DNA from 2 places in the Paenibacillus sp. cl6col genome. Region 2 is predicted to be linked to the other one. Evidence: riboswitches for the same ligand, from Rfam matches in the RefSeq annotation. Region 2 holds a riboswitch; the other holds the start of a gene.
What was found. Region 2 has a riboswitch for cyclic di-AMP ahead of BLS15_RS26155 (C40 family peptidase). Riboswitches for the same ligand answer to the same signal wherever they lie in the genome.
Positions count from the first base shown of each region.

Region 1: another riboswitch for cyclic di-AMP. It lies ahead of BLS15_RS20620 (TrkH family potassium uptake protein); the one in region 2 lies ahead of BLS15_RS26155 (C40 family peptidase).

Region 1 is NZ_FNAZ01000008.1:164,063-167,485, forward strand. Features, by position in the region: gene BLS15_RS20620 (TrkH family potassium uptake protein) at 1-1,319, opposite strand, end outside; cyclic di-AMP (ydaO/yuaA leader) riboswitch at 1,379-1,537, opposite strand; gene BLS15_RS20625 (CPBP family intramembrane glutamic endopeptidase) at 1,786-3,423, shown strand, end outside.
Region 2 is NZ_FNAZ01000014.1:49,841-53,263, forward strand. Features, by position in the region: gene BLS15_RS26145 (response regulator transcription factor) at 1-395, shown strand, start outside; gene BLS15_RS26150 (hypothetical protein) at 576-1,088, shown strand; gene BLS15_RS26155 (C40 family peptidase) at 1,394-1,873, opposite strand; cyclic di-AMP (ydaO/yuaA leader) riboswitch at 1,877-2,018, opposite strand; gene BLS15_RS26160 (hypothetical protein) at 2,314-3,135, opposite strand; gene BLS15_RS26165 (M1 family metallopeptidase) at 3,140-3,423, opposite strand, start outside.

The sequences.
Region 1 (3,423 bases), on a different contig from region 2:
TCCCGCTCATTTTTCGGGCCTAACGCATAAGCCAACGTTAATGGCCCAAGACGGCCTGCAAACATCGTCAGGCTCAGCAGCACTTTTCCGATATCTGATAAATCCGCCGTCAATCCCATTGATAACCCTACCGTTCCGAAGGCCGATGTTGTATCGAATAATATCATCAGGAAGCTATGATCTTCTGTTGTCGACAATATCATCGATACGATAATGACCAAGAACAATGACAGCAACGTTAGCGTAACTGCTTTGAAGATACGATCCTTGGCGAGTCGATACCGGTAAATGACGATATCTTCTTTCCCGCGAATCATAGCAAATACAGCTCCAATGAGAATGGCGAACGTCGTCGTCTTAATACCACCACCAGTGGATCCTGGTGATGCCCCGATGAACATCAAAAGAACCATAAAAAATTGCGAGGCTTGGCGCATGGCTCCGATGTCAATCGTATTCGCTCCAGCGGTACGCGGGCTGACAGATTGGAACAGGGATGCCCAGAACTTCTCCCAACCATTCAAACTGCCTAACGTGCGTGTATTGGTAAATTCAAATATAAATATAACGACCGTTCCGATTACAATGAGCAATCCCGTCATCGTTAACACGATCTTCGTATGCAGAGACAACTTGCGAGTACGCTTATATTCCACCAAATCGGACAAGACGATAAATCCAATCCCGCCAAGGATAATAAGCAGCATCGATACCAGGTTAATAATAGGGTCTCCGACATAGCTGGTTAAGCTCGAAAACGGCCCACTGACAGAGCCGAATAAATCAAAGCCTGCGTTATTGAAAAAAGAAACAGCATGGAAGAAACCGAAATAAATGGCCTTGCCTAGCGGAAGATCAAATGCCCATCGCACGGAGAACAGTACAGCTGCCGTCCCCTCGATACATACCGCAAACAAGATCACTTTACGGATAAGGCGCACGATGCCTTCCATGCTGCCCTGATTAAGCGCTTCTTGCAATATAAGCCTTTCCTTCAGCGATATCTTCTTCTTCAGTGCTAATGCGAACAGCGTTGCCATTGTCATGAATCCAAGCCCGCCAATTTGGATGAGCAGCATGATGACCACCTGCCCGAATACGGTAAAATGAGTGCCCGTATCCACCACAATGAGCCCCGTCACACAAGTTGCTGACGTTGACGTGAACAATGCATCGAGGAATGGCAGCGGAATCCCATCCGCATTTGATATCGGAAGCATGAGTAGAAATGCACCCAATAATACAATTGCTGCAAACCCTACAACCAGAATTCGCGGTGGTGTCAGATTAAATCGAATGGCCTTTTTTGTTCCCTCCACGGGAGTCACCTCTTTTTTTCCCCACGAAAAAAAGCACTGGAAATCCAATGCTATCGCTGGTATCCTGACGTACATGCCTACGAGGTTAGCTGTCGGATTCGGGCACGTTCAGGCTGCCCTAATCGCAAGTGGATTCTATGCATCCACAACTGCGATATTCACCCCATTTATCGGGTCCCCCGCTTTCGTTCATTCACGAAACTCGGCTTGTATGCAATTCATAACGAGATTATATACGTTTCCCCTGCAGCATACAAAGTCAAGGAATGAACAAATTAACCAGAATAAGACGAAAAACTTGAAGAAATAGCGCTTACAATCCCCCATTTTCTTCAATTGTATTCAAAACACTCATTTTCGCTAGGTGTTTCTTCATTTTCTCTGCTGGACTTTACAAAGTTGAAGTAGATAAAATGAACAAATAAGCAACCATACGCTAAATGTGTGATGGAATGGAGGTTCCAACATGTCCTATGTATCCAAGCCGCTTCTGCTTTCTTCTGTGGCCGGATTTCTATTATTCCTCATTGTTCAGGTATTCATTCCCTTTCAGCAGACAGAAGCCATGATGGAATCAGCAGCCAGCCAATCCCTCTTAACCAAAGAGAAAGCAGCGCAAAAGGCACTCACATTTGTACAGGACTTAAAAAAGTTCCATATTTCAATTACACCTGAAGAAGATACTGCTCCAACCGTCATTTATCGCAGTCAATCAACGGTTTCCGGCTACATGAGCAAGGAGAAGCTGACCGCTTCATTTCAGAAATGGGAATCATCCAGTCCCTATGATACTTTTCAGGTATTATTGAATATGAATCGGGCTGGAAAATCCGGTGTCATGCGCATTGACGTTCACATGACAAGCGGTCGTATTATTGGATTCGAATGGGAGGAAAAGCCTCCTATCACCTCCTACATTAGCGGGGTTACGGGAAATCATGTGGATATGGCGTCAGCAGAAGATGCGGAGACTGCCTTGGATCCAGTGAACCGCAAGAAGCTTGCTGATACACTCTTGAAGCACATGGGATGGAATCCTACCCAATTAAAACTAATCGCATCATCGGCGGAGCTAGACACGGTAGAGTATAACGTGCCTGAAGCACGACTTGGTGAAGCCGCATTGAACGTGAAGGCCGTCTTCTCCCAAGATCGCATTGTCATGCTGAAGCCCTACTGGGTTATCCCGAACAGCTATCTAGCTGAAGAACTACATCAAACGAAGACTGCATCGTCCATTTACAATATCGGCTATATGTGGATGACGATCCTACTAAGTGCATGTTCACTGATCGCTTGCATCGTCTACCGTCATGGCCTGAAGTTCGGATCGAAGACATTGTTCGCCCTTACTGCCGTCTCATGCGGAATTTCTCTGCTGCATCTATGGAACGTGCTTCCGGGCCTCTTCGCTCTGGAACTCCGTACCCCTGTAGACGGGGTGAATATGGGGCTGCCCTTTGCCATTCAAGGCGCAATTACAGTAATTCAAGGCGTTATCCTCTACTTCTCTCTCCATGCGGGAAAGCGAGCATGGGAGTTGTCTGCGTACAGAGATGTTCTGCCTACCTGGAGTGATCGCGCATTTGGCGGCAAGCTCATACAAGCATTATGGATCGGAATCGCGTACACAGGCGTATTGCTCGGCATGCAAACGGTTATATTTTTCATTTTGGAATCAGGGTTTCATGCGTGGTCATCGACCGATGCCTCACAATCTCCGCTCAACCTGCGAATTGCACCACTGTTCCCTCTTCTAGCTTGGGTTGCAGCTATTTCGGAGGAAGGGATATACCGCTTGTTCGGGGTTGGACTGCTGAACCGATTGTTCCGCAACCCATGGTTAGCCGGGATTATCCCCACCCTTGTATGGGCATTCGGACATGTCACCTATCCGATCTATCCGTATTACTCTCGTCCGGTAGAGCTCTTGTTTATCGGCATGTTCTTCCTGTTCATTATGCTGAAGCATGGCTGGTGGACGGCCATGTTCGCTCACCTTATGCTCGACAACTTCTTAATGTCCCTGTCATTCATGCTTGATGGAACAATAGTCGGTTTCCTAATCGGTCTTGTGTACCTCCTTTCTCCAATTGGGATTGTA
Region 2 (3,423 bases):
AGAAGGGGCTGGACTGTCGGATTATTATGCTGACGACCTTTGCTCGCTCAGGCTATCTCCAGCGTGCAATGACATCCAGTGTAGGCGGTTATTTACTCAAGGACAGCCCAAGCGACGAGTTGTCAGATGCCATTCGCCAGGTATATGCAGGCAAGCGGGTGATGAGTCCCGAATTAACGTTGGCTGCGTGGGAAGACCCTTGTCCGTTGTCCCCGAGGGAGAAGGAAGTGCTGTTGCTTGCTGAGAATGGACTGTCCATGCAGGATATTAGCGCCAAATTGTTCTTATCCTATGGAACGGTGCGCAACTATATGTCGGATGCGATTAGCAAAGTAGGAGCGGGTACGCGCATTGAGGCGATTCGAACTGCCAGGGAGAAGGGCTGGCTGGATTAAGAACTGCTGCTGGAATATATGCAGAAGATACTTGATGGAGAATTGTCGGCTCAATTAGCATCCAGAATATAAATGGGTAAGTGCTTCATTCTCTCTAAGTGAATATTTAGCTTATTTTCAGTTTCATTTCAGGAATTACGAACATACTATAGCCATCCCTTACATAAGGAGGTGGAACCTATGAAACGCAATTCAACCGTAGCAGCGTGGACGTGCCTAATGCTTCTCTTGATGGCTTCACCTGCAGCAGCGCAAAGCAGAACTGCGCTAGATGCTGCAACAGATAAGAGCAGGGAGCAAGCTGCTGTACGAGTGGTCACTTCATCTCAGGCTGTACAGCCGAATCAGCAGAGCACGGAGACGGATAAGCAATTAGAACAAGTACAGGCACAAATGAAGGAGCTTCGTGCAGAAATGAAGCAGCTGCGCGAGAAGAAGCTTCAATTGCTAGCTAAGAAACACGGAATTTCGACAGAAGGCAAGACCAACAAGCAAATTCACCAGGAATTACGCGAGAAATTAGGCATAAAAGGACGACTGTTCCACGAGAAACATCACATTAATGGGAAGCATGTCGAGGATCGTCAGACTCAGCTTCAGCACGAGGAAGAAAAGCATCGAGCGGAGGCGGATGGGCTCACACCAGAAGAGATTAAGGCGAAATTCCAAGAATCGAATGGGTCAGTCAAGTAAATCAGAAGCGTCTATGCAAAAATAGTGAATATCCAGACAAGATATTGGGACATGCGTACAAGCGCATGTCCTTGTGTCGTTAATGGCGATGAGAATGGTTGAAACCGAAAAAGAAATATTTCGTAAAGATAGATAAAAGCACGAATCGTTGACATGCAGAGATGCATAGGATAAAGAAGTTGGATTTGCGCGGATAATGAGGGTAACATGAAACAACCCGACGAAAAGGCGCGTAGCGCTTCTCATCGGGTTATGTAGTCGTTCATATCATTATAAGAGTGCAGTAAACAATCAAACTATTGATATTATTGATTTTCAGTAGCGATAGACGAGAAGTCATTCTCGCTCATTACACGACGTGCACCTACATAGCGCTTCTCGTAGTAGTCCATGCTAAGGCTGTCGATGCGCGTACCCTTGCTTGTCGAAGCGTGTGCAAATTTGTTGTCGCCTACGTAAATGCCGACATGCGATACACCGTTGCCGCCGCTTGTGTCAAAGAAGACCAGGTCTCCTGGACGAAGCTCGTCTTTGCTAACTTTCTCACCAGCGTCAAATTGCGACGAAGATGTGCGAGGAAGATCAATTTCGAACTTGTCGAACACGTACTTCGTAAATCCGGAGCAGTCAAAGCCTTTCGTTGTTGTACCACCATACTTGTACGAAATGCCAAGCAAACCTTCAATCGTGTTGTCCATTTTGGATGCTGCGAATGTGCTGCCTGCACTGAACGAAGTAAACAGAACGCTCAGTCCGAGCACCGCTGTCACTAGCTTCTTCTTCAAAGGGAAAGCTCCTTCCGTGCCTGCGAGGTTAGCTGGAGGGTTCGGTTGAAGGACCCCTATGATCCCTGTGTTACAAGATCAATTCACCCGTAAAAACTGGTTCCCCCGCTTTCCGGTCCGCCCGGAAACTCGGCATTCTGGTTTTTGGAATATGTATTGCTGCGTGCGATAGTAACAATTTTGCAAGAGTTAGTGCCGCTTTCATGACAAAGTTGTAATAAATCTAGATTTATTGTAACAGACGGAAATTCCTTTGACAAATATTTTTTGTCCTTGACACGAAAAAAACTTGTCAGATCAGCGTTTTTTTCGCTGATAGACAAGTTTTTTAATTCATTTTGTTAGGTTACGCTGCTTCAATATCATCGTAACCCTTTGTAACTTTGTAACTTTGTAACTTTATAACTCTGTAACTAAATTGCGTTCAATCAGAACCCCCATTATTTCATCTGTTGCTCTGCTTCCTGCCAGACAGCGTGGCGTGCAGACAATCCCCACATTTTAAGTATAGTCATAATGGCAGGCAATGCCTGTTGAATAATGAGTGCGGTAATTCCGGTGAACACGGCCGCCGCCGTTGTGGACAATATGCCTACGCCAATAGTGATACCAATAAAGAGAAGTGACAATCCTAGAATGGGAAGCAAGCGACGAGTTCCGGCTGTCACAGATCGAATTAACGGTGTTTCTGAGGCAGCGCCGAAGTTAAGGAATAAGAACAATTGATGAACAAGCCAGCCGCCAATGAACCAAGCGATTACAAACGGTGCCACTGCCACGAGTAAGGAAGACAGAGAAGCCGATGTGGACAGGGCATGGGCCGCATAAGGAACGAACCATATAGCGGGTGCGATAATGAGCAGTGTCTCGAGTAGATAGAGGACAAGCATTGGCTTCCAAGCGAGCTTGATCCCTTGGAAAAAGGCAAGCCCCTGCTGCTTGGGCCGTGACATAGCATGGAATACACCCGCGTGAATGAAGGGGGTAAGCAGCATATGGACGGCAACGAATCCGAGGATAGCCCATAAGTAAGGGAAATAGTCATTCGTCTTCATTAGATAGAACTGGCTTTCGGTCAGAAAGAGCTGCCTGCTCATCTCGGTAGGTGCTGGATCTGGGTAACGGCGCAGGATAGGTGTTACCACTCCATCGACGAAGCGATAGAGGAAGAACCCCCATAACAGTTGGTACAAGAATAGAATGACCCATATATAGATGTGCTCTTTGCACCAATTCCAGCCTGAACGCACATAAGCCTTCACACTATCACCACCCCAAAATGTTCGTAACAGCTTCGATTACCTTGATGACGGATAAATTAACTCGTGTACGGACAGGTTCATCGACATGAGCACGCATATAATTATTGATGTGCTTGTTCTCAACGACAATCGAATATAGAGGATCAACCATGACCCAGCTGAGCGGCGCTTTATGGGTGACGGTATATTGGATGCGGTCTCCCTCTCCATTCCATCCCTTGCGAGTCGTCGTGCCATCCAAGAATCCGAATACGATCGGAATGGATGGATAATTGGCACCGAGCTTGC